2 regions of the Bacillus sp. JJ1566 genome follow, and region 1 is predicted to be linked to the other one. Evidence: riboswitches for the same ligand, from Rfam matches in the RefSeq annotation. Region 1 holds a riboswitch; the other holds the start of a gene.
The links. Region 1 has a riboswitch for S-adenosylmethionine ahead of V7112_RS17825 (ABC transporter permease). Riboswitches for the same ligand answer to the same signal wherever they lie in the genome.
Positions count from the first base shown of each region.

Region 2: linked by a shared signal. The riboswitch ahead of V7112_RS11705 (carboxymuconolactone decarboxylase family protein) and the one ahead of V7112_RS17825 (ABC transporter permease) in region 1 are both predicted to bind S-adenosylmethionine.

Region 1 covers NZ_JBALOP010000047.1:15,600-32,193, forward strand. Annotated here, with positions in the region: gene V7112_RS17790 (carbohydrate ABC transporter permease) at 1-558, opposite strand, end outside; gene V7112_RS17795 (ABC transporter ATP-binding protein) at 558-1,691, opposite strand; gene V7112_RS17800 (polysaccharide deacetylase family protein) at 1,904-3,028, shown strand; gene V7112_RS17805 (response regulator transcription factor) at 3,162-3,851, shown strand; gene V7112_RS17810 (HAMP domain-containing sensor histidine kinase) at 3,848-5,113, shown strand; gene V7112_RS17815 (ABC transporter ATP-binding protein) at 5,244-6,005, shown strand; gene V7112_RS17820 (ABC transporter permease) at 6,016-8,352, shown strand; SAM riboswitch class I at 8,665-8,772, shown strand; gene V7112_RS17825 (ABC transporter permease) at 8,911-9,843, shown strand; gene V7112_RS17830 (ABC transporter permease) at 9,843-10,790, shown strand; gene V7112_RS17835 (ABC transporter ATP-binding protein) at 10,804-11,826, shown strand; gene V7112_RS17840 (ABC transporter ATP-binding protein) at 11,819-12,772, shown strand; gene V7112_RS17845 (peptide ABC transporter substrate-binding protein) at 12,795-14,411, shown strand; gene V7112_RS17850 (DUF3899 domain-containing protein) at 14,440-14,817, shown strand; gene V7112_RS17855 (metal-sensitive transcriptional regulator) at 15,029-15,361, shown strand; gene copZ (copper chaperone CopZ) at 15,435-15,641, shown strand; gene V7112_RS17865 (heavy metal translocating P-type ATPase) at 15,715-16,594, shown strand, end outside.
Region 2 covers NZ_JBALOP010000025.1:199,632-216,225, reverse strand. Annotated here, with positions in the region: gene V7112_RS11760 (glycoside hydrolase family 3 protein) at 1-1,412, opposite strand, end outside; gene V7112_RS11755 (glucose PTS transporter subunit IIA) at 1,437-3,035, opposite strand; gene V7112_RS11750 (AraC family transcriptional regulator) at 3,326-4,234, shown strand; gene V7112_RS11745 (YciI family protein) at 4,408-4,761, opposite strand; gene ehuA (ectoine/hydroxyectoine ABC transporter ATP-binding protein EhuA) at 5,028-5,798, opposite strand; gene ehuD (ectoine/hydroxyectoine ABC transporter permease subunit EhuD) at 5,791-6,510, opposite strand; gene V7112_RS11730 (amino acid ABC transporter permease) at 6,510-7,172, opposite strand; gene ehuB (ectoine/hydroxyectoine ABC transporter substrate-binding protein EhuB) at 7,382-8,281, opposite strand; gene V7112_RS11720 (SLC13 family permease) at 8,699-10,549, opposite strand; gene V7112_RS11715 (HAAS domain-containing protein) at 10,674-11,429, opposite strand; gene V7112_RS11710 (PadR family transcriptional regulator) at 11,434-11,757, opposite strand; gene V7112_RS11705 (carboxymuconolactone decarboxylase family protein) at 11,946-12,614, opposite strand; SAM riboswitch class I at 12,773-12,881, opposite strand; gene V7112_RS11700 (2OG-Fe(II) oxygenase) at 13,083-13,727, opposite strand; gene V7112_RS11695 (hypothetical protein) at 14,085-14,582, opposite strand; gene cysQ (3'(2'),5'-bisphosphate nucleotidase CysQ) at 14,788-15,633, shown strand; gene V7112_RS11685 (AAA family ATPase) at 15,637-16,245, shown strand; gene V7112_RS11680 (hypothetical protein) at 16,230-16,594, shown strand, end outside.

The DNA of each region.
Region 1 (16,594 bases):
TCCGAGATTAAGCCAAATCGTTGAAATGGAGACTGAAATTAAGGCCCATTCGGGATCTAATAACCATTGAATGTCCTTTAAACCAAATAATCCTAAGAACCGATTGAACATCCCAATACTAGGATGAAAAAGAAACAACCAAACAACAGAGGATGCTGCAACTGAAATTCCCATAGTAGATGAATAGATTGTTCTGAAAAACCCAATCCCTTTCAGTTTTTCATTGGCTAACAAGGCAAGAAATAAGGCAAGAATAATTCCTGCTGGCACTGTATAAAGGACAAATAGAATTGTAGCTTTTGTGCTTTGTCGAAAGCTGTCTGACTCAAATAAATAGGTGTAGTTTTCTAGTCCGACAAAAAGGGCTGCCTCACCTTGTTGATTAGTAAGAAAAAAACTTAAATAAATGGTTCGAAACATCGGATAAAAAACAAACACGCTGAATAGAACGATTGATGGCAATAAGTACAAGAGTGCTGTTCTAGCATTAAGGGTTCTCTTCCAAAACCCCATCTTTGGAGGTACTTTTGCTTCCTTGTAATCTAAAGCAGGTCCCATTACATAATCACCTCTTGGTCAATAACATGATTCTCAATGTTTGTAGGGGACTTGAGTAATTCCCCCGTTACACTATCAAACAGACAGATAGAATCATAGTCTACTGCAATCGGTATCACCTGATTGACTTGAACTCTCCATTGTCCATTCCATTTGGCTAACCATTCCTTGTCTCCAAATTTAAAAGCAAGGATTGTTTCATTTCCTAAAACCTCCACATTGATGACTTCGACAGAAATATGATTTGTGGGTGTTGCTTCCTTTGCAGCGGGTTTTAAATGCTCTGGCCGAATTCCAACAGTTATGGAATCGGAGTCTAATAAATGGATATCTCTTTCAGGAACTTTTATGTTTACATGATCTCCAATCGAAATTTCTCTCTTTTCCTTATGTATCGTTCCCCTTGCTATATTCATCGGGGGAGACCCAATAAAGGTTGCTACAAAAGGATTTGCAGGCTGGTTATAGATTTCGATAGGCTCACCAATTTGTTGAATTTTTCCGTTGTGTAAAATCATAATTCTGTCACCCATTGTCATGGCTTCAACCTGGTCATGTGTAACGTAAATCATCGTAATCCCGAGCCTTCGCTGAATCTGTCTGATTTCAAATCGCATATGTGCACGTAATTTCGCATCTAGGTTAGATAAAGGCTCATCCATCAAACAAATCGGTGCCTGGTTTACAATCGCCCTTGCTAATGCCACCCTTTGTCTTTGACCTCCTGAAAGTTCTCTAGGTTTTCGCTTTAGTAGTTCGGATAGACCCAGCATTTCTGCTACATCTATACAGCGCTTCTTTCTTTCAGCTTTTGAAATCTTTTTAACATGCAAACCAAATACGATATTTTCCTCAACAGATAGATGAGGATACAAGGCATAGTTCTGAAATACCATCGAAATCTCTCTTTTGCTTGGTGGCAATAGATTTGCTTCTTTATCGCCTATTTTTAAAACGCCACTAGTAATATCCTCCAACCCAGCAATCATTCGAAGCATCGTACTTTTTCCACACCCTGATGGGCCTACTAACACAAAGAACTCACCAGGTTTTATCGTGACATTAATATTTGAAATGACTTCAGTTGCTTTGTCATAGGATTTCGAAATATTAATGAGTTCGACTTTTTTCATTCGATCAATCCTTTCGTTTGCAAAAATATCAACTTTCACGAATTTGTCCATTCTCCTTACTAATTTATATGTTGCTTTTTTGGAGATATTTGTTAATTCACTTACAAAATATTGGTAAGGGAATGTAAAGGAGTATTCCAATATTACCCACTTGTAATTTTTGTCACCCCTCACAAACTAAAATGAGTAAATTTTAAGCAAGGATGGGTGGCATGTTTAGATATTTTTGGGTTCTCCTTTTTGCGATATTCCTACTTTCTAATAGCGAGATTGCTGCTACAGATTTGAAACAAGAAACACAGCCTCCATTAACCATTACGACTTATCCTCCAAATTTAATGGAAGAAAAAGAAGCATTAATAAAACGAAATGTTTATCGACCAATAGCAACTATTTCTATTGCGCCAACTACATCCACTTCAACAAAAACAGCAATTACAACAATAGAGCTGAAAGAAGAAAATATAAATCAGATTGATTACCATATTTGGCGCACTGCAGATGGTCCATTAACGATGAAAAGTTTTTCTTTTACGGATAAGGAACGTAACTTTTTATTTTTGTTTGACACAAAAGAGTTTTTAGCACAGCGTGGCGAATATCAGATTGAGGCATACAAGGTCGATGAACAAGGAAAGAAAAAGCTAATTGCTCGGAAAACCCTTTGTTTTGAGCAACGTGTGCCCATTCTGATGTACCATGCCATCGAGGAATATAAAGGAAAAGGTCTAAAAGGATTATTTGTTTCACCCGCAAATTTTGAGGCGCAAATGAGGTATTTAAAAGAAAATGATTATACACTTCTTACTTTTGAACAGTGGGATGAAAGGAATAAGGTGAACAAGCCCATTTTGGTTACATTTGATGATGGAATGAAGAACAATATGAATGCACTTCGAATCCTGCAAGCTTTAGAAGATGAACATTTCCTTCCGAGGGCGACTGAATTTGTTGTTGCGGGCCGAATTGATGCATCCCCATATTGGCTATCATCAGAGGATATAAAAGAAATGGTGAGCTCGGGTATTTTCTCCATTCAGTCCCATACGATGTCCCATGCGGATCTCCCAATCATCTCTAATTACGATAACGAATTAAATGCTTCCAAACAAAAAATTGAAGACCTAACAGGTCATCCGGTGGTGGCAATTGCTTACCCGGCAGGTCAATTTAATCAAAATGTCGTTGAAGAAACAAAGAAATATTATACATTTGCAGTAACAACCAAGCCTGGTCAATTTATTAGTACAGAACAACCAAATGAATTATTACTTTTAAAACGTATCCGAATTTCACACGAAACTACGGTTCGTCAACTTGCCTGGTTTTTGCGGTGAGATATAGAAGAGCCAAATCCCCGGTGTCACCGCGACTTGGGGGTTTATGAAATCTTCACCACTTATACAATCTAATGTATACTGGAAATATCCGGTTACCGAACTAGGATAATCTTTTTCTAGGAGATTTATGATGAAATTGGATTGCTTGATTGTTGATGATGAGATTGCTTTAGCTGAAACAACTTGTGAATATTTTAATATGTTTGAAGTCAAAACCGCTTTTGTGACAAGTGCGGAGGATTGCGAACGTTTTTTGGTGGAACATGAACCATCACTGATTCTGCTTGATATTAATCTTGGGGATTCATCTGGATTTGATTTATGTAAAAAATTGCGCCAAACAACGCAGGTTCCGATTTTATTTATCAGTGCACGTTCTAGCGATGACGATATATTGATAGCTCTAAACATAGGGGGAGACGATTACATACAAAAGCCATATACCCTAAGTATCTTACTCGCCAAAGTAAAAGCCGTACTCAAGAGAGTTGGCAACGCCACGACCAACCAGCAGGAGGTTTTAGAGTTTGGAGAGATCCAAATTGATACAAAGCTGCATCGTGTACGAGTAAATGGTGTGGATATTCAATTAAAAACGATGGAATTTAAGCTTCTATCTTATTTGGCAAGAAATAAAAATCGAATCATTACAAAAGATGAATTGTTTAAGCATGTATGGGGAGATTCTTTTGTAGGGGACGGGACCCTAAACGTACATATTCGCCATTTACGTGAGAAAATTGAAAGTAATCCAAAGGACCCTCAATTTATTAAAACGGTATGGGGAACAGGATACGTCTTAGAGGATACCAACCAATGAGAATAAAATTACTAACTGTGATGATTCTGGTTGTTTTTAGTGCAGGTATCGTCATCTCCGTACTAGTTATTAAGAATCATCATATTTCAGAAGTAGATCTAGTTGCCATAAATGATGTGGTTAAAACTGTCGAAAAAAATTGGGGACAAGTAAGTGAAGAAACGTTTCAAAACAGTGACATAAAACAACCCTTTTTTATAATTGACCAGTCGGAAAACGTGATTTATCAAACACCGGGGAATTCTTTTATTGATACATACGACTCAGTTAAAAATAGAGATACCTTCATAGATTTAGAGAAAAATAACGTGATTGTCGGGAAGTTAATTATCCGTAATAACCAACAAGAATTAGTACTAGATATGAAAAATGATCTAGTCACAACCATAAGTTTGATATTTGGTCTATTAATGATTGTTAGTATTTTTTTTCTTATCTATATTAATAGAACGTTATTAAGACCATTTCAGCAGCTTCAAAATTTCGCAACGAATGTGGCAAGAGGGAATCTAGATATACCTTTAAATATGGAGAGGAACAATTATTTTGGTGCGTTCACGGAAAGCTTTGATTTATTGCGTGAAGAGCTTGATGCTGCACGTCAAAGAGAGTACGAGTCGAATCGTAGTAAGAAAGAACTTGTTGCCACATTAAGTCATGATATTAAGACACCTGTCGCTTCAATCAAAGCAATTTGTGAATTAATGCTCTTGCAAGCAAAGGATGATAAGGTCATCAAGCAAGTAAATACGATTTACTTAAAAGCAGAGCAGGTTAACTTACTTGTTACCGATATGTTTCACGCCACCTTAGAGGAATTGCAGCAGTTAAAATTAACGGTAGCTGAGGAATCGAGCCAAGTGCTTATTGATATGATTGAGAATGTCAATTTTGATCAACAAATCGTTTATGATCCAATTCCACCATGTATTATTTTAACGGATCCCCTGCGAATGCAACAGGTAATCGACAATATTATAAGTAATTCATATAAATATGCAGGAACAAAGGTTACGATTACCTCTCAAATCAATCAGGGGTATCTTGAACTCCAGATTAGAGACTATGGACCAGGAATGAGTGAAGAAGAATTACCTCTCCTGTTCAATAAATATTATCGTGGGAAAAATGTTGAAGGTAAGAACGGTTCAGGCCTTGGTCTCTTTATATCAAAGTATTTCATGGAAAATATGCATGGCCAAATTAGCTGTTACAACCGAAAAGATGGGTTTACAGCAGTTTTAAAAATTAAGCTTGCATAATAATTAAGAAATAGTTAAGAATTGCACAAAGATTTAATAAGAATTCATTTTGTATGATAAGACTGTAATCAATATTGCGGTCTTTTTTCTTTTGGTTAAAACATTTAATTAAGGGAGATGTCTATAAATCATGACAAAAACAATTATTAGAACGGAAAAGCTGTGTAAAACCTTTTCTAGCGGGGGAATTCAGCAGCATGTATTAAAAAATCTAGATATTAGTTTAGTAGAAGGGGATTTTACTATCATAATGGGTAGTTCAGGATCTGGGAAATCCACGCTACTGTATGCAATTAGCGGGATGGATAAACCGACATTAGGTGAAATTAATTTTGCTGGAAAAAACATAGCCAAATTAAACAATGATCAACTTGCGATATTTAGAAGAAAGAATTGTGGCTTTGTTTTCCAACAAATTTATTTACTAGATAACATGAGCGTACTTGATAATGTACTGGCGAGTGGTCTTTTAGTTAATAAAAATAAGCGCGAACTTGTTAAAAAGGCGAAAGAACTATTAATACAAGTAGGAATCAATGAAAACTCGTGGTCTAAATTTCCTGCACAACTGTCGGGCGGTGAGGCACAGCGGGTTGGGATTATTAGAGCCATCATTAACAATCCAAAGGTTTTATTTGCAGATGAACCAACCGGAGCATTAAACTCAACTGCAAGTGATAGTGTTTTGGATGTATTCACAAATGTAAATCGGAATGGACAAAGTATTGTCTTAGTAACTCATGATATGAAAACGGCCTTGCGTGGAAATCGAATTCTGTATTTGCGAGATGGTGTCATTTGCGGTGACTTGCTGCTAGGTACATACAGTGAAAATGAAAATTTCGAACGCCATGAAAAGTTAAAACATTTCCTTGCAGAAATGGGGTGGTAAGGTGAAGATTATGAATCTAGCAGTGGCGAATATTAGGAAAAGCAAATCGGCTACCGTTTCTTTATTTATCTTTATTTTAGTTGCGGCACTGCTACTTAATATTGGCCTAATGGTCATTACACAAATAAATCCATTTTTTGATAACAAAGTTAAACAATTAAAAGACCCCCATGTAACGATTATGATGGATCAAGCTAGTTATCGGCCAACTTACGATGAGTATTTGATGAACTATTCTGGTGTAACAGAGACAGAAACTGAAGAGATTGTCATGATCGGCCTTGCTACATTTAAACTTGGTAATAGTAAGTTAAATAGTAGTGTCGCTATTTTTAATGCAGATCATAATCGCAGTATTGGACCGCTACAGTTGATTGAAAAGCTTGATACACCAAGTACCAATGATATTTATGTGCCATACAGTTTTAAAACAAACGGGGATTATCAATTAGGTGACAATTTTATCCTTACCTATCAAGATCGGGACTATGAATATCGAATTGCTGGATTCTTAGAAACAACGATAATGGGGACAAGTAACATTGGAGTTATGAAATTTATGCTGCCAGAGGGATCCTATCAAGCATTGGTGGACAAATTAGACGAACAATCAAAAGGGATGATTATTTCTGCGTTGATGGATGACAAAACGAAATCTTCAAAGCTGTTAAATGATTTCACGAAGGAATTTCCGCAATCTGTTGTTGGTGAAACCACTTCATATATTTGGGGATTAGATATTGAATTGGTGAAAAGTGTAAGTACATTGACCATCAACATCGTGGCGACCATATTAGTCTTTTTTGCGGCTATTATCGTGCTTGTATCACTAATTGTCATTCGATTTCGCATTTCAAATAGCATTGAGGATGGAATGGCAAACATCGGAACCCTTAAAGCGATAGGTTATACAAGCGGGCAAATTCTTTCATCAATGATCCTGCAGTTTATCATAATTGCCTTAAGTGCAAGTGCGGTAGGAGTTGGATTGTCATATGGTCTAATGCCTTTTATAGGTGGGATTATTTCATCTTTATCTGGTTTAATTTGGCATCAAGGCTTTGACATGATTATAAATCTAGTCAGTATTTTCGTTGTTGTTTTTTGTGTTGTAATCGTTACATTACTATCTGCCTTACGTATACGAAAGATTCTACCTGTTGCTGCACTTCGTGGAGGAATTCGAACTCATAGTTTTAGAAAAAATTACTTCCCTTTAGAGAAAGCGAAAGGTGGTTTGCACTTTTTACTTGCGATAAAATCGATGCTGGCAAATGCAAAGCAAAATATGATGATTCTTGTAATCATTATTGCATTAACGTTTGCTTCGGTATTTTCCATGGTCCTTTATTACAATATTGCTTCAGATAAAACCGCGTTTGTTAACTTATTCGGTTCAGAACCGTCAAATGTAATGGTTACCGTTATGCCAGATACAGATACTTATGAACTGTTGGGCGATATTGAACAAATGGACAATGTCAGGAAAGTGAATATATTCGACTTAATTACAACACAAATTGATGGTCAAACCGTGTATACAAATGTGACTGATGATTATAACCATCTAGAGAATAATATTGTCTATGAAGGGCGACAGCCAAAGTATGAAAATGAAATATCGATCTCATGGGTTGTAGCTAATCAAATTAATAAAGGTATTGGAGATACAGTTGAAGTAGAATATGGGACTGAAGTAAAAAGTTATTTAGTAACAGGACTTAGTCAATCAATTGGTAATTTAGGACAGGTAGCCGCATTAACGATGGACGGAATGCAGCAATTACAAGCTGACTATAAAGGCACAACCCTTTATGTATATCTAGATGGTATTTCCAATAAAGACTTTATCAAAAATGTCCAGAGTAAGTACGGGGACTCTATAGTTGGAACGTTGGATATCGATGAAAATATAGAGAGCCAAACAGGAATGTACACTGCTGCAGTGTTTGCTGTTATGGTGATGGTTTTGACAATTACCGTTGTAGTAGTTGTGATGATCCTGTACCTAGTTATCAAAACGATGATTATTAAGCGGAAGAAAGAGTTTGGTGTAATGAAAGCAATCGGCTATTCAACGATTCAACTGATGAATCAAATCTCCATTAGTTTTCTGCCTGTAATTATTACAGGTGTTGCAATTGGTGGCGTGCTGGGCTACTTTTTCACGAATCCTATGCTTTCAATATTACTTTCAAGTGCAGGAGTCAAACGTTTAGACTTTGTGATTCATTTACCAACTGTTCTAATGCTTTGTGTAAGTATCCTTATAGTAGCCTACGTTGTCTCCATGCTTGTGTCTCGAAGAATTAAGAACATTTCTGCTTATGGTTTAATTACAGAATAGAATGAACCGATGGGAACCAAGGGGACGGTTCTCGTGGTCCCGAATATATGACCCTTAGCCCGAGCGTGAAATCGTTACAACGCTAGGGCTAAGGGTCTGCTTTTTAAGGTAAGAGATGAAAACACTTTCTTAGAATAGGATTTTACTATACGTTGGTTTGTTTATTTGAGGGGAAACATCTGATTTATTATTTAGAAAATAATAAATATATTTAAAAATTATTATTTTAGTATTTTTTGATTGACGAAAATCTTGACGTGATGTATTCTTAGCAAGACTAATATATCAGTTAATTTAAATTTTATAAATACTTTCTTATCCAGAGAGGTGGAGGGACATGGCCCTTTGAAACCTCGGCAACAGGTTCTCCTGAATACTGTGCCAATTCCATCAGATTTACATTTGTCTGGTAGATAAGAAGAGTTGATTTCGTGATATCAATCCTCTTCTTTCTATGAAGAGGATTTTTTTATTGATAAAAAAGATGGAATTTTCGAATAGGTACTTTACTAGTTCAAAATCAATTATTCTTCAAAAAGAAGGAGGAAGACCCTTAATATGTTATACCTATTCAAGCGACTTTTTACGATGATTGTCACGTTATGGATCATTGTCACCCTAACGTTTGTCATTATGCACTTGATTCCGGGAGATCCATTTGCGTCTGATGCCAAAGCTTTACCGGAGGAAATTGTCCAGAATATGAGAGAAAAATATAATCTGGATAAATCGTTACCGACTCAATATGTTCTCTATTTAAAGGATCTCGTACAATTTGATCTTGGTCCCTCTATTCAATCAAAATCTAGAGATGTTAATAGTCTCATCGCGGATGGATTTGGACCTTCTGCTTTACTAGGAATACAATCTCTTATTATTGCAATTGTAATGGGAATCGGATTAGGGGTTATCGCAGCCTTAAATCATAACCGAATCTTGGATTACGCTTCAATGTTTATTGCCATCATCGGAATATCTGTTCCAAACTTTATACTGGCCCCTCTTTTAATCAAGTACTTTGCAGTTGAATGGGGACTGTTACCAGTAGCTGCGTGGGGAACATGGAGCCACTCGATTTTGCCAACGATTGCTTTGGCTGTCGGTCCAATCGCCATTATTACTCGGTTTGTCCGTGCTAGCATGATTGAAATTCTCAATCAAAATTTTATTAAAACTGCAGAGGCAAAAGGACTACATACTTGGGAAATCGTCATCAAGCATGGCTTAAGAAATGCCTTAATTCCGGTAGTTTCATTCATTGGACCTTTGTTTGCCTCCGTTATTACTGGAACGTTTGTGATTGAGAAAATCTTCGCAATACCGGGAATTGGAAAGTATTTTGTTGATAGTATTTTTAATCGAGATTATCCAGTTATTCTTGGTACTACGATTTTCTATAGTGCTATTTTAATATTAACTTTATTTGTTATCGATCTACTGTATCGAGTTATAGATCCGCGAATTAAAATCGCAAGTGGAGGTGATTCCTAATGGGACAACCACGAACAAACATTGACCATCTATTTCGTCCAGCTAATAAGGAGAGCCTACATAGCGAAAAAATGGCTAGACCTTATGAGAGCTATGGAAAGGAAGTCATTAGGAAGGTTGCCAAAAACAAAATGGCTGTATTTGGTTTCATTCTCTTAGCGGTGATTATTCTTTTAGCGATTTTTGGACCATATATGGTCCCGCATAGCCCAAGTGAACAGCATCTAACACAGACTAATTTACCCCCATCTAGTGAGCATTGGTTTGGAACAGATGATCTTGGAAGAGATGTTTGGGCAAGAACGTGGGCGGGAGCCAAAATCTCTCTAACGATCGGAATTGTTGCTGCTATTATCGATTTAATGATTGGAGTTTTTGTAGGTGGAGTTTCCGGATACATGGCTGGTCGAGGAAAAACTGGTGACCGAATTGATAATTTTTTAATGAGAATTGTTGAAGTCTTGTATGGAATTCCTTATCTACTAGTCGTCATTTTATTAATGGTCATCATGAAACCGGGGCTTACAACAATGATTATAGCCCTATCGATTACCGGCTGGGTCGGGATGGCAAGAATTGTTCGAGGTCAAATTCTTCAATTAAAACAACAAGAATTTGTCTTAGCTGCTGAAAAGCTCGGAACTTCACATGCAAAAATTATTATCAGGCACTTACTGCCAAATATGATTGGAATTATCATTGTTAATTTAACTTTTACGATACCATCAGCGATTTTCGCAGAATCATTCCTAAGCTTCCTTGGATTAGGTGTACAAGCACCTACAGCTAGTTGGGGAACGATGGCGAATGATTCGCTAGGAGTTGTTCTTAGTGGTCAGTGGTGGAGATTATTCTTTCCAGGACTGATGATATCACTAACTATGTTTGCATTTAATGCATTTGGAGACGGTTTGCAGGATGCACTTGACCCTCAATCTAAAAAGTAAGGAGGTGTGTTGATTGAATCATTTATTGGAAGTAGAAGATTTAAAGGTTTCTTTCCGTGTATCAAGCGGTGAAATCCATGCCCTAAGAGGTGTCTCTTTTCATGTTAAGAGTGGGGAAACACTTGCTGTTGTTGGGGAAAGCGGATGTGGCAAGAGTGTTACGGCGCAGGCGATTATGGGTATGATTCCTTCCCAACATGGACGGGTGAAAGAGGGAAGGATTCAATTTAAAGGCCAGGACTTAACAAAGTTTAACAAGAAGGAATTTAGAAATATACGTGGATCCGAAATTGGAATGGTTTTCCAAGATCCAATGACCTCTCTCAATCCAACGATGAAAGTAGGCAGTCAAATTGATGAAGTCCTGATAAGAAACAAAAAGCTGTCAAAGAAAGAAGCCAAACAAAGAACGATTGAGTTACTAAAGCTTGTTGGAATTTCAGATGCTCCAAACCGTTATTCTCAGTATCCGCATGAATTTAGTGGAGGTATGAGACAACGGGTCGTCATTGCGATTGCATTAGCCTGCAATCCTGACTTAATTATTGCCGATGAACCTACGACCGCATTGGACGTTACAATTCAGGCGCAGATTTTAGAATTATTAACAAAGCTACAGAAAGAAAGAAACACCTCGATTATGCTCATCACTCATGATTTGGGTGTCGTTGCAGAGGTTGCTGACCGAGTAGCCGTTATGTATGCCGGCATGGTTGTTGAAAGTGGTAAGGTGGAAGAAATATTTGAAAACCCGAAACATCCGTATACATGGGGTTTATTAAATTCAGTACCAAAGCATGAGAGTAATGAAAAGGAAAGATTAGTTCCGATTGAAGGTTCTCCACCTGACCTATTCGACCCTCCTAAGGGATGCCCCTTTGCGGCTCGTTGTCCTTTTACTATGGAAGTTTGTCTCGAACATATGCCAGGAAAGGAAATGTTCACGGAAAATCATGAGGCTCGCTGCTGGCTGAATGATTCTAGAGCTCCGAAGCATGAAGAATTGATCGCAGCAGGGAGGAATAACATTGTCTGAGTATGTCTTAGAGGTTCAGGAAGTCAAAAAACATTTTAAAATGGGCAAAAGAAAAACCGTTAAATCAGTCGATGGAATTTCCTTCGCTATTCGAAAAGGAGAAACGCTCGGATTAGTTGGTGAAAGTGGCAGTGGGAAGTCTACACTTGGGCGAACGATTGTCGGCCTCTATGAAACAACCTCCGGGAATGTGCTCTTTAACGGTGAGAACATTTCAAATCTTAACGGTAAAGAGAAAAAAGAGTTAAGTAGGCAAATGCAAATGATTTTTCAAGACCCAACCGCCTCTCTCAACCCAAGAATGAAGGTCGGCGACATTATTGCTGAAGGGATTGATGCGTATAAGCTTTTACGAGGAAAAGAGAGAAAAGAAAGAGTCATAGAATTGCTAGAAAAGGTTGGTTTACATGCTGACCATGCGAAGCGATTTCCTCATGAATTCAGTGGGGGGCAACGACAAAGAATCGGAATTGCTAGGGCATTGGCACTTAATCCTTCATTTATCGTAGCGGATGAACCGATTTCGGCACTAGATGTTTCCATTCAGGCACAGGTGATTAACCTTCTTGAAGACTTGCAAAAGGAAAATGAACTGACCTATTTATTCATTGCCCATGATTTAGCCATGGTGAAACATATCAGTGATCGTATTGGTGTGATGTATATGGGGAAATTGGTAGAGCTTACGACCAGTGATGCATTGTTCCGAGATCCACTTCATCCCTACACACATGCATTATTATCGGCCATACCTGTAACGGAACCGAAATTGAGGGGAACTCGGGAGCGAATCGTGCTTTCGGGTGATCCACCTAGTCCATTAAATCCGCCATCTGGTTGTCCTTTTAGAACTAGATGTCCTAAAGCAATGGAGAAATGTGGGGAAGTGATGCCAGAGTGGAAGGAAATCAAGGCGGAACACTGGGTAGCTTGTCACTTACATTAAAAAAGAAAGGGAGGAACAAAAAGTGAAAAAAGTTTCATTGATTTTTATTACATTATTGGTTTTAATTATTGCCGGATGTGGTAATAAAGAAGCTGGCGATACAAATAGTGGAGATTCAAAAGAGAATGTAGCACAGGAGCTAACGTTAAATCTTGGTGGAGAGCCTTATACAATTGATCCGGCTTTTGCATCAGATACGACCTCATTTTGGGTGATTGATAATTTATATCAAGGATTATACATGTATGACAAAGAAGGAAATATTGTTGAAGGAACAGCTAGTAAAGTAGATATTTCTGAGGATGGAAATACATACACCTTCACCATTCGTGATGGTGTAGAATGGTCGAACGGAGATCCGTTAACAGCAAAGGATTTTGAATTTGCTTGGAAACGTGTGTTAAATCCAGAAACAGCTGCCTATGACCCATCAAGTTTCTACTATATAAAGGGTGCTGAAGAATATAACACTGGAAAAGGTACTGTAGAAGATGTAGGAATTAAAGCAACTGATGATCAAACATTAGTAGTCGAATTAAATACACCAGTTAAATTTTTCCCTAAAGTACTTCTGGGCCAAGGATTCATGCCGGTTAACCAAAAGGTAGTTGAAGCGAATGAAGACTGGGCTGCAGAAGCAGAAACAGTTGTAACAAACGGACCATACTCATTAGTAAGTTGGGATCACAATAATGAACTAGTAATTGAAAAAAGTGATTCTTATTGGGATAAAGAAAGCATCACCATGGAGAAAGTAACCTTCAAAATGGTCGCAGATGCAACAACTGAATACCAAATGTACAAATCTGGTGAGCTTGACTTAGTAGAATCGATTCAAGTAGATGCCATCGAGCAGGAAAAAAGCAGCGAGGAATACCATAATAATCCTTCGTTCAGTGTTTACACTTACTCTTTCAATGTAGAGGAAGAACCATTTAATAATGCAAAAATCAGAAGAGCCTTTGCATCAGCCATTGATCGTGAAGCCATCACGAAACATATTTCAAAAGGTGGAGAAATGCCTGCTTACGGTTACGTAGCATACGGAGTTCAAGCCCCAACTGGAAATGATTTTAGAGATGATGCAGATGAGTATTACAAGTTTGATAAAGAAGAAGCACAAAGCCTACTAGAAGAAGGAATGAAGGAAGAAGGCTGGACTGAACTGCCTGCAGTAACATTAAAATATAATTCAGAAGCAAACCATAAGAAAATCGCAGAAGCACTTCAAGAAATGTTTAAAGAAAACCTTGGTGTAACAGTAGAATTGGAAAATCAAGAATGGAAAACATATATTGATACATTTAAACAAAAGAATTTCCAAATCGCAAGAATGGGCTGGGTTGGAGACTTCCTTGATCCATATCCAGTATTAAATCTATATAGCAGTAAAAGCTCAAGTAACTTTACCAATTGGAACAACCCAGAATTTGATCAGTTATTAGAGCAATCTCTAATTGAACAAGATGAAGCAAAGAGATATGAGCTATTACATCAAGCGGAAGCTGTTCTAATGGAAGATATGCCAATCATTCCAATTTACTTCTCTTCACAAAACTCACTTGTAAAGAGTAATGTAGACGGTATTCGATTTGATCCACTTACAAAACCTGATTTCCGATTTGCAACAAAGGAATAGGGATTTCTTTTAAAAGGAGACATTTACGTTGAAAAAGTATTGTTGGTCCGTCGTGTTGGTTATTATTGCTTTTGGAATAGTAAAAGCACTAGGTTTGTATAACTTCCAATCTATGATCATGATTAATCGAATTTTTCTAGCGGGCTTACTAGCATTACTTTTAGGTGCGGTCCTTTATGTAACGAGAAGCGGATTTTTAGATCTGTTTTTATCAGGATTTACGAAAATGAAAGATTCAATGGTAAATAGGTCAACAGCTATGTTGGAGGTTGAAAAACAGATAGCAACCAATGAAGACCTTATTCAATGGAAGGAACAATTTACTTTTCAAGTAATGGTCTATTCACTTGGTTGTGGAACAGGACTACTATTCATTTCAACTATTTTGTCTCTATATAGATCATAAGTAAAAGAGGGTGTTCAAAGATTTTCTTTGGAGCATCCTTTTTTCTTATTTTTTAAGTATTTGTAAATGGAAAGTGCGCAGCATAAGAAATAATTGAACAAACGGTGTCTAGTTTGTGAACCATAATAAATTTTTTGAAAACGGAACCTCTTCCTACTTTACATACCCTTTGGGGGTATGTTAAGATGAAATCAAGTTAGGAGGTTATGCTATGGAAAACAAAGCTGAAGAAGTAAACTGTCATTCAGAATGTGGTACATCTGAACGTAAAAGTCATCATCCTGAACATGTGAAACAGAATTTGTCAAATCGTTTAAACCGGATCGAAGGTCAAATTCGAGGCATTAAGGGAATGATTGAAAAAGACGTTTACTGTGATGATGTTATAACCCAGATTTCGGCAACCCAATCAGCTTTAAATAGTGTGGCCAAAATTCTTTTGGAAGGTCATTTAAAAGGCTGTGTCGTAGATCGCCTTTCGGAAGGTGACGATGAAGTTTTAGATGAATTAGTTGTTACCATCCAAAAATTAATGAAAAAATAATTTTTTTTAAAGCTTTTATACCCCTATATAGTATCGGGGATCATCATATATTTTTAAAAGGAGAGTATAAATTATGCAAACTGTAACATTAAACGTACACGGAATGTCTTGCGGACATTGTGTAAAGGCTGTAGAAGGTAGCGTTGGCGTGTTAGAAGGTGTTAGTGAAGTAAAGGTAAAATTAGATGAAGCTTTGGTTGAAGTAGCGTTTGATGAATCCAAAGTATCTCTTGATAAAATTAAAGAAACAATTGACGATCAAGGATATGACGTAGAGTAAGAGTGCTTCCATAGCACTCTCTCATTTTCGAAAAAATATACCCCTTGGAGGTATAAAGGAGGTAGGGAAGATCATGAGTACCGAAGCAGCAGCAGCTAGAAAGTTGAAGGAAGCGAGCATTCAAATTACAGGGATGACTTGTGCAGCGTGTTCGACACGTATTGAAAAAGGGTTAAATAAAATGGAGGGCGTTGAGCAGGCATCCGTTAACCTAGCACTTGAAAAGTCTACGATTAAATATGATCCATCAAAACTGAGTGAAGCAGATTTTGAAAAGAAAATCGAAGCACTTGGTTATGGTGTAGTGAAACAAAAAGCAGAATTTGAAATTACAGGGATGACCTGTGCAGCGTGTTCGACACGCATCGAAAAAGGGCTAAACAAGATGGAAGGTGTTTCAATTGCAAACGTAAATTTAGCACTTGAAAAAGCAACCATTGAATTTAATCCATCAGAGGTAACAATTGCAGATATTATTGCAAAGGTAGAGAAGTTAGGCTACGGTGCACACCAAAAGCAAGAGGATAAAGAACAAGTAGACTATCGTGAAAAACACATTAAAGATCAGCAACGAAAATTCATTTTTTCAGCGATTTTATCGTTACCATTATTATGGACGATGGTAGGGCATTTTTCCTTTACATCGTTTTTATATGTTCCAGATTTCTTAATGAATCCTTGGATTCAACTGATCTTGGCAACACCGGTACAATTTATTATCGGGAAACAGTTTTATGTAGGAGCCTATAAGGCACTACGTAATGGAAGTGCAAACATGGACGTCCTCGTTGCTATGGGTACTTCAGCAGCCTATTTTTATAGTGTGTATCAAGCAATTGTAACAGCCGGAACGGACCAGATGCCACACCTTTACTTTGAAACAAGTGCAGTGCTAATCACACTGATTCTTTTAGGTAAATTATTTGAAGCAAGAGCGAAAGGTCGTTCATCTG
Region 2 (16,594 bases), on a different contig from region 1:
TTATGAGCTTCGTATGCAGCTTCCCAATGCGCTTTTGTGCTTACAACCTCAGTTGCTTTTTCTGGATCATTGTACGTACGTTCATCAAATAGACCTAATGCGAACATTTCTGTTAAAAGTCGAACATTTGACTCATCGATTCGTTTTTCACTGATCCATCCCTTACTGATGGCCAATTTCAGATTTTCAATATCATTCGTATCGGCAATCAAATCAGTACCCGCATTAATTGCTTTTGCAAAGCGTTCTGCTTCACTGCTCTTTTCCATTCCCCAGCTCATGTTATTTATTATCCCGCTATCACTATTCACATAGCCTTTGAAACCGAGCTTTCCTCTAAGGATATGGTCAATGAAATAACGATTGAACGTAAACCCAACCTCTTCGAATGGGATTTCCTCCCCTTCAAACTCCTGGACCACACTCTTCTTAATACTTGGAATCGAGTAGTACGGCATAATAGAAGAAGTTCCATGTTCTGCCGCCGCTTTAAATGGTGGTAGATGATACTTTTCTAAGCTACCAGGAGTAGGGTATAGATTCCATTTACCTTCTTCATAGTGAGGGTCAAAGCCATTTTCTCTCGCTCCCCCACCTGGGAAATGCTTCGTTGTCATCGCAATACTTTCAGGTCCTATGGTTTCACCTTGGAATTCATCCAGGATACGTCCGATGACATCTGCAATAAACTCAGGATCCTCTCCAAACGTTCCATACGAACGTTGCCATCTTGGATCTGTGACCACGTCCGCCATATACATATACCCTTTTCTTAAACCAGTAGCATTCCATTCTTTACGGGCAATGCTTGCAAATTCATTGATAAGAGAAGCATCGCCTCCATTTTGGATATCCCCTTTTGCAGCTGCTGCTAATCCTAATGTTCCTGGCCATGTCGAAAAGATACCAATTGCATCATTCATTCCGAATACAGCTTCACCATTTTCATTTCTGGAGTTTGATGCAACGATAACCGGAATCCCTAAGCGCGTTCCTTCAGCTACTTCATTCATCGTGTTAACCCATTCCGCCATTTGGGCTGGAGTGAAGTTATCTCTTAAAATGAAATGTCTTAGCTTCCTTTTTGCAATTGTTTGAGTGGTTCCGTACACTTTGCTAGTAGCGAAAATCGTTTCGCCTCTTTCGATAATACTTTCATCTAAGACACCATCATGGCTTGTCTTGCTCTTATCTTCCTGTGCAAGTCCCATTTTTCTTGAATTAATCAGCATCATACCGACTTTTTCATCAATGTTCATTAAGGAAACAAGATTTTCTGCACGTTCTTTCGGGCTCAAGCGCCAATCCTCATAAGGATCAAGCTTGCCATTATTATTTAAATCCTTAAATTTCAAGCCTTCTTGTTCGATTAGTTTCTTCGATCTAACTTGTAAATCGGGTTGCTTCTGCATGTAAATTCCTCCTCATTGGTTTTGCTATGCATCTAGTTTCAATACAGGTCCAGCACTTGCCTCAACATCACCGGTTTTCATTGGCTTCACTTCTACATATGATTCTGTATTGGTAATAACGACAGGAGATTTCAGATCATATCCTGCAGCTTTTATTTTTTCTAAATCAAATTCAATGAGTAAATCGCCTTTTTTCACTTCATCCCATTGTTCGACATGAGAAGTGAAATATTGACCCTTCAAATGAACCGTATTCACGCCAATCGAGATTAAAATTTCAGCCCCGTCATTCGAAGTAACTCCAATCGCATGTTTACTCGGGAATAAAGTCGTTACGACTCCCTCCACTGGAGAATTGATCACCCCTATTGTAGGTTCAATGGCAATTCCTTTTCCTACGATTTCTTTTGAAAAAAGTGGATCCTCTATCTTACTTAATGGAACGATATGACCCGTTAATGGACTTGCTATCATTTCTTTTTTTACGTTTCCTAAACCAAATTCTTTATTAGTCTTTTTACCGACTCCCAGGTCGTTTTTACCTTCATATCCAAATACAAGAGTTAGCATCATTGCTATTAGTAAGGATCCGAACACAGCGATTGCAAATACTCCGATTGGTGAAAATACAGGAATGGACAAGAAACTTGGAAGTGCAAATGCCGTTGCTGAAACTCCAAGTGCTCCAACGATGGCACCACCAACTGCTCCAGCTATCCCTACGTATAACATAGTTCGTTTGTAGCGAACGAGAATACCATACGTGATAATTTCTGTTGTCCCTGCTAAGGCACTAGGCAGAAGTCCTGACCCGGCAAGTGTTTTTAATTGCTTATCCTTCGTTTTAAAGAAAACCCCAAGTCCCATACCGATTTGGGCAAATGGAGCTGAAGCTGCCATTGCAATAATTGGATCAAGACCCGATGCACCAAGATTGGCAATGGCGATTGGAATCACAGCCCAATGAAGCCCTAAAATTGTTAGGAAAGACCATGCCGCTCCCAATACAGCGCCTGTAACTAATCCACTTTTATCACTTAAAAACTGAATAACAAATGCTAAGCCCTGACCAACATACGTCCCAAATGGACCAAAAATTAGAATGGTTAATGGCACGATAACTAATAAGGAAATCATTGGATTAATAAACATTTGTAAATCTTTATAAATCACTTTCTTTAAAAACTTATCTAGTAAAGCATAGATGGATGCAGCGATTAATATAGGAAACACGGTGGACGAATAACTAGCCAGTAGAACCGGAATCCCTAAGAATGAAACATCCTGTGCCTGAGACGTAACTAGAGTCACATAATTTGGTTCTAATAATGCAGCTCCAATTGCTGCTCCAACAAATCCATTGGCTCCCAGCTTATTTGCCATAGTATATCCGAGGAAAACAGGAAAAAAGTAAAACACAGCATGTCCTGCGGCAGAAAGAATCGAGTAGGTACCGCTTTCTGCGGATAACCAGCCTAATGACTTTAAAATAGATAATAAAGCAGTAATCAAGCCGGAACCAGCAAGTACCCCTAAAATGGGTGCAAAACTTCCACTAATTGCTCCTAAAATTTTATTAAAGACTGTTTCCTTTTGCTCAACAGTAGTATCATTATTTTTCATGATGTTGTCCTCCTTGTTGTAAGTTCTTAGCTGTAAATGAAATTTCTTATTCATCTTAGAGGAATAAAAGGACGTATAACAGATCAACTAACCTAGATATCAGTACATCTAATATAATCTCCAAAGACAGGGCTTTCATTTATCATAAGTTTGTGCTTAGGTAAGGCTTTCATTTCATCTGAGAATTAATTAATTCTTGTTATATTGCTATAATAACAATGAATCATATGAAAAAAATTGTTATTTTTGCTTATAATATTGTATATCTTGCTATTAAAAAGGAGCACTTTATGAAAGAATCTACATTTATGCCTGTATTGAATGAGGATTTTGAGGTTTATTATTGGAGTAAAAAATATCAATCACATGAATGGGTCAGAAAGCCTGACAAATCTTTAGAGAATTATTCTGAAATTGAGCCTTTATTCCGCTTGCATAGTCACGACGCAATGGAGGTTCTCGTATTTTTAGGGGGGGAATGTGAATTTTTTTGTGAAGGACAAATTTACTCATTAACCAAAGGGGATGTTGTCATCATTCCACCATATGCAGTACATAAGGCAGAAGTAAGTGATTTCGACAACTATGAAAGAATCGTGTCGACCATCAGCAAATCATTATTGGCTGAATTCTTATCGATTTCTCCCGACATGAGTGATAGTATCATCTATCATAAAACTCTGGGATCCTATGTCGTCCATCTCCACTCCAAAAATTTAAAGGAAGTTCTCTCCCTTTACCAAGAAATAAGTAATCGTATAAAAGTGAATAGTGACGCTTATTCCTTTGCTTTACATTATTTATTATTTCAAGCAATGCAAATTATCTTAAACCCAGAGAGCAGTGAGCCAAAAAACAGTAAAAGCAGTGATGCAGATCAACGCCTAAATTTAATTATCGAATACATCGATAAACATTTGACCGATCCAGAAATGAATTTAGACAATGTATCAAGTCATTTTCATTTAAACAAGTATTACTTTTCTCATTATTTTAAGAATCACATGAAGGTACCCTTTTATCGATATGTATTATTAAAAAGGCTTGCAACCGCCGTTGCCCTCATTCAGCAAAATGAACTATCAATCGAAGAAATTGCTACAAAATGCGGTTTTCAGGATTACTCCAGCTTTTATCGACTCTTTAAAAAGGAATATAATCTATCCCCGAAAAACTTACAAAAGGAATTTAGGAAGTAGTCGGGGCTTGTGTACAGTTCCGTGGCCCAAATTGGAACAATTAATCGGTATACCAAGAAAAGAGTTCCATCAGGAATACTTCAAACAAGTGAAGAGCAACGGTATGGTAACAGTTGCTCTCTTTAATTCCTGTACCCTTTAGCGGAATAAGAAACAAGTGCCCCAACCAATAATTAGCTAAATACTTGACGTAGTTCAATCTGACCTTCACCATGTCCTTGCGGATCCGGCATCCGCATTGCCCACTCGATGGCTTCTTCCCTCGACTTCACATCAATCAGAATGAACCCAGCAACCAAATCATTCGATTCCGTAAATGGACCATCCGTAACCACCGGCTTTTCCCCTGGTATCGGATATGATATCCGAATCCCATTTGAACTTGGATGAAGTCCTTTAGCCATAACCCGCACGCCTGCCTTAACCAATTCCTCATTGTACTTCGTCATGGCTTCAATGAGTTCTGAGCTCGGGAGCTTTCCAGCTTCCGAATTCTTCGTGGCCTTGACAATTAGCATAAACAGCATAAAAAATTCCCTCCTTCCCCACACTCCTAAAATTGTACATTCACCTTTATTATACACTTAAAATTATCTGATTGTTTAGTTTATTAAAAAACATTAAACTTTCTCCTTTGAATACTTGTTACCTTATCCAATGTTCAGTACATAAATAGATAATCTAAGTACAAATAAGAAAAAGCTCAAACGAATTGAACTTTCTTTATATGGTGTATTGCAAACCTAGTATCAATAAAATGATGCAGTGAGTTTTGTGGAGGACTCCATGAATTTCAAGACCGGAAACGACTAAGGAATTGCTGAAGACGTTCGCTTTCAGTATTTTCTAATACCTCTTCAGGTGTCCCTTGTTCCGCGATGACACCATTTTCTAAGAAGATAATTCGATCGGCGACATCTCGTGCAAAGTCCATTTCATGCGTGACAAGGACCATGGCCATTTCGCCTTCTTTAGCGATTTCTCGGATCACCTCTAGGACCTCACCAACAAGCTCTGGGTCAAGTGCGGAGGTTACTTCATCAAACAGCATAACCTTCGGACGCATCACAAGGGCGCGTGCCATCGCTACCCGTTGCTTTTGACCACCAGAAAGTTGATTTGGATAATTATCTAATTTATCACCTAAACCAACCTTTTCTAACATTTCAATTGAATTCTTCCTAGCCTCTTCCTTTGATTCACTTTTCACATGAATTGGACCAGTCATACAATTTTCTAAAATGGTCATATGTGGAAATAAATTAAAGTGCTGAAATACCATCCCGATATCGCCTCTAATTTGTCTTAAATGCTTTTCATTCGCTCTGACTAATTCACCTTTTTTCTCCATTTGCCAAAGGTTTTGCCCATTTACCTCGATAACGCCCGAAGTTGGCTCCTCCAATGTCATTAATAACCGAATAATCGTCGTTTTTCCAGACCCGCTTGGTCCAATCAAAGCAATCTTTTCAGCCGGTGCAATATCTAAATCAATCCCCTTTAAGACATCCACCTCATCGAAAGATTTTATCACATTTTCATATTTTACAATCGGCTCAGCCATCGATTGCCACTCCCTTTTCTAATTTTTTGGCTCCAGTTGGAGATTTCTTGTCAAATCGTCGATTCAGTTTTAGTTCTAATTTTTTAATCAGGACTGCTGAAGGATAACTTAATAATAGGAAGAAAATGGCCACTAATGTATATGGTTCTAAATATGCCCAATGTCTTGCACCAAATTTTTCAGCCATGAGCAGCATACCTGCAACACCTACTGTCGATGTCAAAGGTACTTCCTTGAACATGATAATTAGGTAATTCCCTAGCATCGGAATCGTCGGAGGGATCGCTTGCGGAAGGATAATTTTTATCCACTTATCTTTAGCGGCCATATTTAAAGCAATCGAGGCTTCCCATTGTCCTTTATCAACAGATTCAATTCCAGAACGATAGATTTCAGAAATATACGTGCTATAGTGAATACCAAGACCGAGGACAGCAACGGTTAAAGGACTTAAGCTCACTCCAACATATGGAACCATTGGTAATCCAAAAAACAAGAAAAATAATTGAACGAGCGGCGGTGTCGAACGAATGAACTCAAGAACAAAAGACACAACCCACCGAAAAGGTTTTAATGGTATTCGTTTTAAAAATACCCAAACAAAACCGAACACCATCGCAAAAAGATAACAAGCAATTGTCACACCAAGGGTGACCCACATCCCTTTAAAAACCGATGGAAGTGCTCCAAAAAACATATCCCAATCCCACATTATTCACTAGCCACTCCCTTCGATGATTGCTTTTCCGCCCACTTTGTTAAACCGATTAAAGGTAAGGCGATAATAAAATAAAAGACAAGTATTAATAAGTAAACTGTCGGCGTTGAAGCAAGATTGGTATTTGTATAAAGTTGACCTCTATAGACAATATCAGCCAAGCCAACGAGTGATATGAGTGAAGTTGCCTTCAACATTTGAATAAGATAATTACCGAATTCGGGAAGCATCATTCTGACTGCTTGAGGTAAAATAACAATCCTCATTCGTTGAAAGCGTGACATATTCAGAGCAACGGCAGCTTCTGTTTGGCCTTGGGAAACGGAGAGGATCGAACCACGTACGGTTTCCGACATATATGCACCATAGTTCATTGAAATCGCGATTACACAAGCCCAAAATTCGGAACCTAAATCAATTCCGAACAAAATCGGAAGAGCGTAGAAGAACCAAAACAACTGGATGATTAAAGAGGTTCCACGAAAAATCTCTACGATAAAACCAGTAAATTTTCTTATAAAGATATTCTTCGCCAATCGACCAAACCCCGCTAAAAATGCGATTAAAAATGAGAAAAATGCGGAAGTAACTAAAATAAGAATCGTGATATTAAGACCTTTAAGTAGTATTGAAAATATTTCACCTATTTGACTAATTGGACTCACCTCGTTTTTATGCTTTAACTAGTTGATTTGCGCTTTAAACCACATGAATTTCGCTTTATTTTGCGGAATTGCGTTTTAACTCCCTGGAATTGCGCTTTATATCACAGATTTGCGCTATAACAACAGATTTGCATATATCTCGCGGATTTGGGGTAAAAAATAGGTCTCCCAACTGGGAGACCTATCCATCCTTCCCCGTGTTATTTTAAACTTTCGATTACTTGTTCGGTTGTTAAGTCATTTGGAACAAGGTTACCTTCACCAAAACCAGATGGTGTAATTAGATCAAGAATCTCTCCATTTTCTTTAAGCTTCTTAAGCTCTGCGTTATAAGCTTCTCTAAGCTCATCATTACCTTGGGCAAACCCAGCTGCACCATAGCTTGGAACGCCTTTAATATCTGGTTGCTCAAAATCTTCAACAAATTCTAACGCATTTTGATTTGAAGATTGTAAAGCCATTTTTACTGTCATTTCAGTCCCTGTTGTCGCTTGAGCTCGACCTGATTGCACGGCTGAGAAAGTGGCTGGAATGTCGGCTACTTCAAGGATTTGGTCTTCACTAACCCCCATCTCTTTTAAGAACTCTACTTCAGTAGCACCAGACATGACGGCTACGGTGACATCGGGATTATCCGCAATATCTGTGTAACTATGAAGTTCTAATGGATTTCCTTTTTCAACAATTAAGCCTTCACCATATTGAATTTCTGGTTCACCGAAGTCCACTTGCGCAGCACGTTCCGGTAAAATCGCCATTCCTGCAGTTATAACATCGAATTTTCCTGCTTTTACCCCTGGAATGAGTTGATTCCATTCAGCGATTTGACCTTCTACATTTTTAATTCCCATATTTTGAAAGACCTTAGTAGCAATCTCAACCGCTGCTCCTTTTAATTCACCCGTTTTAGGATCTTGATAGGCATAAGGTGCTTCGTTCGAAAATCCAATTGTAACGGTTCCTTTTTCTTTGAGCTCATCAAGACTGGAACCTCCTGATTTATTTTTCCCGGTAGTCCCACCTGCTTCCTCCCCTGCACCACAAGCGGTCATTATTCCCATAAATAATACTAAAAATAAAATTAATAATCGTTTCATCATCTAACTAAAATACCCCCTCAACGTTTTTAAAAAATTTAAATATTACTACAAAAATCAAAGTCATATAAAATTGTATATCTTTTTAGAATAATTGCTCAAATGCCATATCACTGGATATTTAAGGATATTTTGGGATAATACTACCTGAGGGCAGTTGACATGGTGGATAATGCAAACATAAGCAAACATGCTCCTTTAGATTTATGTATGCTCCAAATTTGCACAAGAATAAGATTCTGTCTAGATGGGGGGCACGATCGCCTTCCCAAAAGAAAATTTAGGCAAATAGATTTTCCCCTACTAAAAAGCAAAAAAGCACCGCGGATGCGGTGCAATCAACTTATTTGAGTATTTGACAGAACAACTCTTGTTTTGTTTCTATTCAAGTTCGTATTATTTCCGTATATTCCATCTTTTTTACAGTGGATAAATCAGAGGAATCACAATAATCATGACTATGAACATAACTACCTGTAATGGAACTCCGACTTTTACAAAATCAAAAAATTTATACCCTCCTGCTGTCATGACTAACGCATTTGTTGGAGAAGAAAAGGGTGTTAAAAATGCCATAGCTGACGCGGCTGTTACAACCATAGCAAATGTATAAGGATTAGCATCCATTGCAATGGATGCATTCATAGCGATCGGTGCAAACAATACAGCGGTTGCAGTATTACTAATCACTTGGCCAAAGATAATCGTAAGCCAGTATACCGCTATTAGCACCCCTATTGCACCAAACCCACCAAATAAATCTGTAATTCCGTTTGATATGAGTTCCATACCACCTGTTTTCTCTAATGCCGTAGCCATTGGCAACATTGCTGCAATTATTACAATACTTTCAAAATTCATTTCACTATAGGCATCATCCATATTTCTCAAACAACCGGTTATTATCATTAAAACTGCACCAATTATGACAGAAATAACAGCTGGAAAAATTTCAAAAATCATAAGTAATACCATGAACAACATAATCGCACCAGCAATCGGAGCTTTTCCATTTGCAGACGCCTTACTTGCATATTCTCTTGGTTGCCCAACAACCACTACATCTTGTATTTCTTTTGATAATAGCTCAATATCATCCCAAGCTCCCTGGACGAGTAGCGCGTCACCAAAGCGAAGAGGATATTTTAGCATATTACTAAATACATAGTTACCTTTACGATTAATCCCAATCACATTTAAATTATATTTCTCTCTAAAATCTATACTCGCAATTGTTTTATTAACGAAACTTGAATGTGGAGTTAGCAAAACCTCAACCATTCCAAGCTCTTTTGAAACGAGGTAATCGGCCTCAGATTTTTCTTTTATAACCGTTAATCCATTCTCATTTGCAAATTGGTTCGCTTTGTCAAAAGAGCCTTGAACAAATAAAATATCATTCGCATTTAGAATACTATTTGGACCAGCCATTTCTTGATAAGTAAGTGGTAAAATACGTAATCCTTCATTTACCTGTCTTTCTATTTTTAAAATAAACACTTGATATCTCTTCGGAATACTTAAATCTGCTAATGGGGAATTGACAATTTTTGAATCACTTTCAACCTTTACCCGAAAGAGATTACCTCCTAAATGATAATCCTCAGCTAGCTGTTTTGGTGAAATCTGGTATGTATCACCTGAATTACCTTTACTTTTATTTTTTGGTATGACAGTATTTCTTACTACATATAAATAAACAATCCCAACGATAATTGCAATCACACCAATTGGGGTGATTTGGAAAAATCCTAGCTTTTCAAAACCATAGTCTACTAATATTTGACTCACAATTAAGTTTGGTGGAGATGCAATTAATGTTAATAATCCCGACAAACTTCCAATATAAGCTAATGGAATTAAATACTTTGATGGGCTCTCTTTAATAGAAATAGCAATACTTACAACAACAGGGAGCATTAAAGCAACCGTTCCAGTATTACTCATAAAGGCGCCAATACAGGCAACAATGCTTAGTAAAAGGAAAAATAGCTTTCTTTCACTGTCTCCGGACCATTTTAATAATAAATTTCCTGCCATTTGTGCGAGACCCGTTCGTAATATACCCGCACCAATCACAAATAATCCTGCTATCATAATAACAACCGAATTGGAAAACCCAGCTAAAGCTTCCTCTGGTTCTAATATTCCCGAAATAACAAACGCAAGTAACGCTACTATTGCTACAAGGTCAACCCGAAATCGATTACTAACAAACAAGATAATCGTAAGTATCAAAATAATAAATGTTCCTATGAGTTGCAAGGCTATTCTCCTTTTGAATCATGTTTTTTCTTATTTTCTTTAACTATTTATATATATTTTAATCTAAATATGAGTCCAGTCCCCTAGTCATACTTTAGAATGCTGGGGGAATGGCCCCTTTATCCATTTTTCAAGCCAACTTCTTTTTCTTTTTTTCTACTATCCAGATATTTAAAAGGATGACGACAAACATCAATACAAAAGAAGCCATATTTATCATTAGGATTGTTTCAATACTCCAGCTCGTAAATCGGGTAAAAAGATCAGGAATAATTAGGAAGACTGGTATCCAAATGAGAAACCACGCTTTACTCAAAAGTGCTGTTCCAATAAAAAAAACACTGCAAATCAGAATGACAATAACCTCTGCTGTCGTGTCCCCTATAAAAAACGGCTTAACGAATATACCACTTACAACGATGATAAGAATGGCTAACGTTGTTACAAGCGCACTCGCAATCATGCCCCCAATAAAAAACTTCTTCTTGGAGAATTGCTTTCGACCAGCATTCTGTAAAAAGTAAACATAAATCGCAAGCCCCAACACAGCTAAAATTGGTATTCCAATAACTTGTATAATGTTTAGTTCAAACTCACCTCTTATTGCAGGGCCAATAAGGAAATAGGTAATCACTCCAAGAAAATAGACTGGAAGGAATCTTACAAGTTGTTTAAAATCTGTCTTCATCTCTTGCTTTAGGGAAGCCATATATTGTTCAGGTGTTTGATCAATAATATCATTAATACTCCTCCCGCTTTTCTCTACTTCGAGGAGATGATCCGATAATTCCTCGATTAATTCGTTGATTTCTTGATCATTTTTTCCAGACATTATTAAGTACATTCTGAGATTGTCTATAAATGCCTCACTTTTCGCTGATAGCATAACCTTACCTTCCTTTCAGTAATTCATTCACTGGTTTTGAAATTTGTTCCCATTCTTCGGAAATGACCTCTATTGCTTCATGCCCTTTTTCTGTCAAAAAGTAATATTTTCGATTTGGTCCTGATTCAGAGGGTCTCATTTCTCCCCGAATCAGCCCATTCTTCTGGAGCCGCAATAATATGGGATAAATTGTTCCTTCACTTACATCAGCTAATCCAATATTCAGCAGTTTTTGTGAAAGCTCATAACCATAAATCGGCTCTTTTTCAATCACAGCTAAAACACATCCGTCTAAAATTCCCTTTAATAATTGGCTTCTTATCGACATTTCATTATACTTCCTCCTCTAGTTTGTTATACAAGATAGCAAACCAAAAAAATAATGATTTTCTTAGGTAGTTGGCTAAACAAGATAGTAGTTAAAAAAACAACTATCTTGTTATACAAAATAGTTGTTTTAAGTTTAAGTTTTTTTCATTTTTTTGTCAATAGGATTTTGAAATTTTTGTGTTACGATTACTTCTCATCATAAGCATTAAGTGCATTTACACTATGCGCCAACGCAGATCCTGCTTTTAAAGCAACTGCAACGAAAATCGCTTCTGTGATTTCTTCCAAATCGGCGCCCGCTTTTTTAGCGTTTTTCGTATGAAGGTCAATACAATATGCGCATCCGGTTGTATGTGCACTTGCCACTGCAATTAGTTCTTTATCCTTTTCTGTTAAGTTTTGTGCTTTGAGAGATTTCGTATCAAAATCAATAAAAGCTTTAAATGCATCACCATTTAATTCAGCAAATTCCTTCAGTCGTGGAAAATACGCTGCTTTATATAGCTCTTCATCGCCATTTCCATCATAGGCGTTGAGTGCATTCACCCCATGTGCTAAAGCAGAACCTGCCTTCAATGCTGTTGCCACAAAAATAGCCTCTGCTACTTCTTCTTTTGTCGAGTCATTCTTTTTCGCATTCCCAACATGCAAATCAATGCAATATGGACAACCCGTGATATGAGCTACCGCTACTGCAATTAGTTCCTTTTGCTTTACAGAAAGTCTACCTGCTGCTAATGCTTGACTATCAAACTTGATGAACGCTTGAAACGTTTCTGGTGCATACTGTTTCAACTCTGGAAGTCTACCGAAATATTCTTTTTTGTACAAGCTATCTGTTTTTGTTAATGTCATCGTAAATCTCTCCCTTTACTATTTTTCACCAAATAAAATACGACTTTTCGGATAAATTTTCCCACCTTTTAAAATGAGTACTCTAGATTTCCGATAGAATTAAGCCTACGAAATTCAAAAAGCCCCTTCCGTTGAGGAAGAGGCACTATGTACATCCACACTCATCTTTCAAGCATAAGCTTGCTGGAATTAGCACCTTATTACATTCATCGTAATGGTTGCTGCGGGATCTACGGACCAGGTTCCTCCCCCGACTCTTGATAAGAGAAAATCGTATTTAATTTAGTATTATTGAATAATATTAGCTTACTTGAATTGGCAATAGGTTGTCAACGAAAAAATCGGATAATTTCGAAAACAGGGTTTTGTCACTCTGAATCCTTGACGGATAAAAAATCAAAGATACAGTTTTTAATACTTTAGATTAAAAATGAGAAGCAAAATAATGCTTCTCACTTAAAAAATGTTTTATTTAACTCTTTTCCTTCTCATCCATTGTGTTGCAGCCCACTTATCACCAACAATAACAGGTGCCCCACCATGTAAGGTTAACTCATTTAAAGCTGGATCATTATAAAAGTACTCAAAATACACTGCCATCCCTTTTTGTGGAGATACTGAAAAATTTAGATTAGGAAAATACGTTTCCCCACCTTGCTCCACATCGCTTAAATACATGACAAGCGTACTAATTCTAGGGTTGTTTAATTTATAATTAGTAGTGAAAAAGTCAAAATGAGCTTTATATTCTTGCCCAATCTGGTAATTTAGAATTTGAAGACCTTCTCCATGTTCCATTGGTATATTCATAATCTGCGAAATTCTTTTTTCAATTCTCGTAACAATGACATTTTCACTTTCCTCTATAAATGTACTACTACTGGTTCTCATCGTATCCACCTGTGCATTGCTAATTTTAGAACGATGCATTCTGTCCTTTGACAACCTCATTAATTCATCGCATTCTTCATCACTTAACACATTTCCTAAAATCACGATTAATGGCTTATCCATCCTAGCAACAATCTTTATTTCCCGATCCTCTGTGGTGATTTTATTGCCAATATGGTTAAAAATCGTTGGCTCATTAGTAGTTACGTTTGTTGCATCCATTGTCAACCTTCATCAATCCTTTTCAATCGTTTAAATTTTAAAACAAATAGATTGATATAATACAGAAAGCAATTATTTAATAGGTTTTTGTTCGTTGGTCCCTCCTGATTTTTCAAAATGGATGTCTAATTAGTTAAAACTGGAAAAATTATCAGGTTTTTATTTTACACCCTGAAAGGTTATTTTTCTACTATTTTTTAACAAAAATCTTTCAACAAAAAAGACGATAATCCAAGTTGGATTAACGGGAGTTTGTAGTCTTGAGTAATGCCCCTCTTTAGACCATCTACTATGTTCTATCAAAGAATATATTAGATAGCTGGATAGATAAAAAAAGAGAGGATTTTTCATCCCCTCTTAATCCACCAAGTTTGCAAATGGTCGCTTTCTATGAATTTTCGTAAATCTTTTAATTAGATGTTTTTTTACATCATGAGGATTATCTACAGGAAGTTCCTTCCAACAAATGATCAAGTCATCGATATTTTCTATTTGCCAAATCAGCCTCCCGCCAAAGTGACTTACATTTTTTCCGCTACCGAATTTTAAAAACTGTTTTATTCTTGAATTCAAAGTTGCAGAGCTTTTTTCACCACCGGCTTTACCGATATATACTACTTTCGTATCATTTACCCAATTATCTTTTAGCTCTTCTAATGGAACATTAGGGTCCTTCCCCTTAAAAAATCCACCTGTACCCTCCATCAAAAACTCTGGAGAATAATCTGGAGTATAAAGCACCATATAAACCCCTCTAATATGGGGAATAATTGAATGATCTTGCATCAATTGACTAACAGGAATATATCCCTCAAATCCATAATCTTTGATTGATTTTAAATTATTATAATCCATTTATTCACCTCATTTTATTGGACTTATTTAATCTTATTTTCCAATCATCCATTAAATGCCCATAATCATGATTTAAAAAAGACAGAACGTGGGGTTCTCCATAATTAAATGGAAAATGCCACTCAAATAAACTTCACACTATACTTTAAAACACTTAATATTATGATAGAATAAAACTATTATTCTGAGAATTACTCTAGAAAGGTTGATTAAACTGTCCGAACAAAACATTCTATTATCAAAAATTATTGAATATGCGCTTTCTGCTGGTAAACGTATTCTAGAAGTCTATGATTCAAACCATTTTGAAATTGAGCTTAAAGGAGACCAATCTCCTTTAACAATAGCCGACAGAGAGTCTCATCGAATTATCAAGGAGGGATTGTATAAAAGTTACCCAACGATTCCTATCCTTAGTGAGGAAGGAGATCATCCAGATTATAAAGTTAGAAAAGACTGGGATTACGTTTGGTTGGTGGATCCCCTTGATGGTACGAAAGAATTTATTAAAAGAAATGGTGAATTTTCCGTTAATATCGGCTTAGTCAAAAATCAAAAACCAATTCTAGGTGTGATTTATGTACCAGTATTGGACACACTTTATTTTGCAAAAGAAGGTATTGGTGCATATAAATTAACAAACTGTCTTTCGCTAATGAAACAATGTTATACAGATACCGAATGGATTAACCAAGCTTATAAGTTACCTCTAGTAGAAAATAGAGACTCAACAAATATAGTTGTAAGTCGTTCTCATTTTTCTGAAGAAACAGAGGAGTTTATTCAAAAAGCAAAAGAGGAGTTTGGATTTGTTAAACTAATTCGCTCAGGTAGCTCTTTAAAAATGTGCCTCGTTGCAGAAGGAAAAGTAGATCTTTATCCAAGATTTAGCCCATCAATGGAATGGGATACCGCTGCTGGAGAAGCGATCGTCAAAGAGGCTGGTGGTGTGGTAATACAAAAAGATACATATCAAACTTTGCAGTATAACAAAGAAAAACTTGAAAATCCACACCATCTTGTAAAACGACAATTTGAAGGGGAAGCATAAGAAATGGAAAAACAATTGCCTAAACTAGTTCTGATTATTGGCGTTGCAGGTTCAGGAAAAACTGAAGTTGGCAAGCAAGTCTCAAAACATCTAAACTATGTTTACATAGATAAAGACACCTTAACAAGACCTTATACTGAAAAATTTTTAAAAACAAGTTCACCTAATCAAGATCCTAATGATCGGGAATCAGCGTTTTATTTGGAACATGTTCGTCCGCTTGAATACTTAATTTCTCTAAATGTAGCGGAAGAGAACCTTCGACTAGGTAATCATGTCGTTATCTCTGCCCCCTTCCTTTCCGAAGCAAAAATGACTAATTGGATTAAAAAGGAAGTTCTTGTAGGAAGAAGATTAATGCGTAAAATTGATGTGAAAGTTATTTGGGTAGAATCCGATAGAGAAACAGAACGGAAAAGAATCATCCAAAGAGGTGCTGAAAGAGACAAATGGAAATTATTCCATTGGGATCAATATACAGAAGGTATTGATAATTTCAAACTGCAATGGGGAATTGACCAACAGAATTTATTTGTTTTTGATAACCGTGAATTACCTTCAGTACCCTTTAGTAAGCAAATGGAGGAACTGATTAAATGGATCGAAAATTAGACGGAAAAGTCATACTCGTATGTGGCCCCCCCGCCTCCGGTAAAGATACTTTAACCGCAAGATTATCGAAAATCGATAACCGATTTTGGCACTTTCAAAAACATAGAGGAATTGACGGGGTTATTCCGAATAACCAAGCTTCGTCCCAATATATAAATATCCCAAGAAGTAAATTCGAAGAAATGATCATGAGAAATGAATTTATTCAATATCATCAACGTTATGACAGATATTACGGAATATCACAAAAAGTACTAAAAGATAACATTAATAATGGAAAAATACCAATCATCCACGTGGGGCGTATTGAAAATTTATATGAATTAGAAAACAAAATAGAGGACAAGGT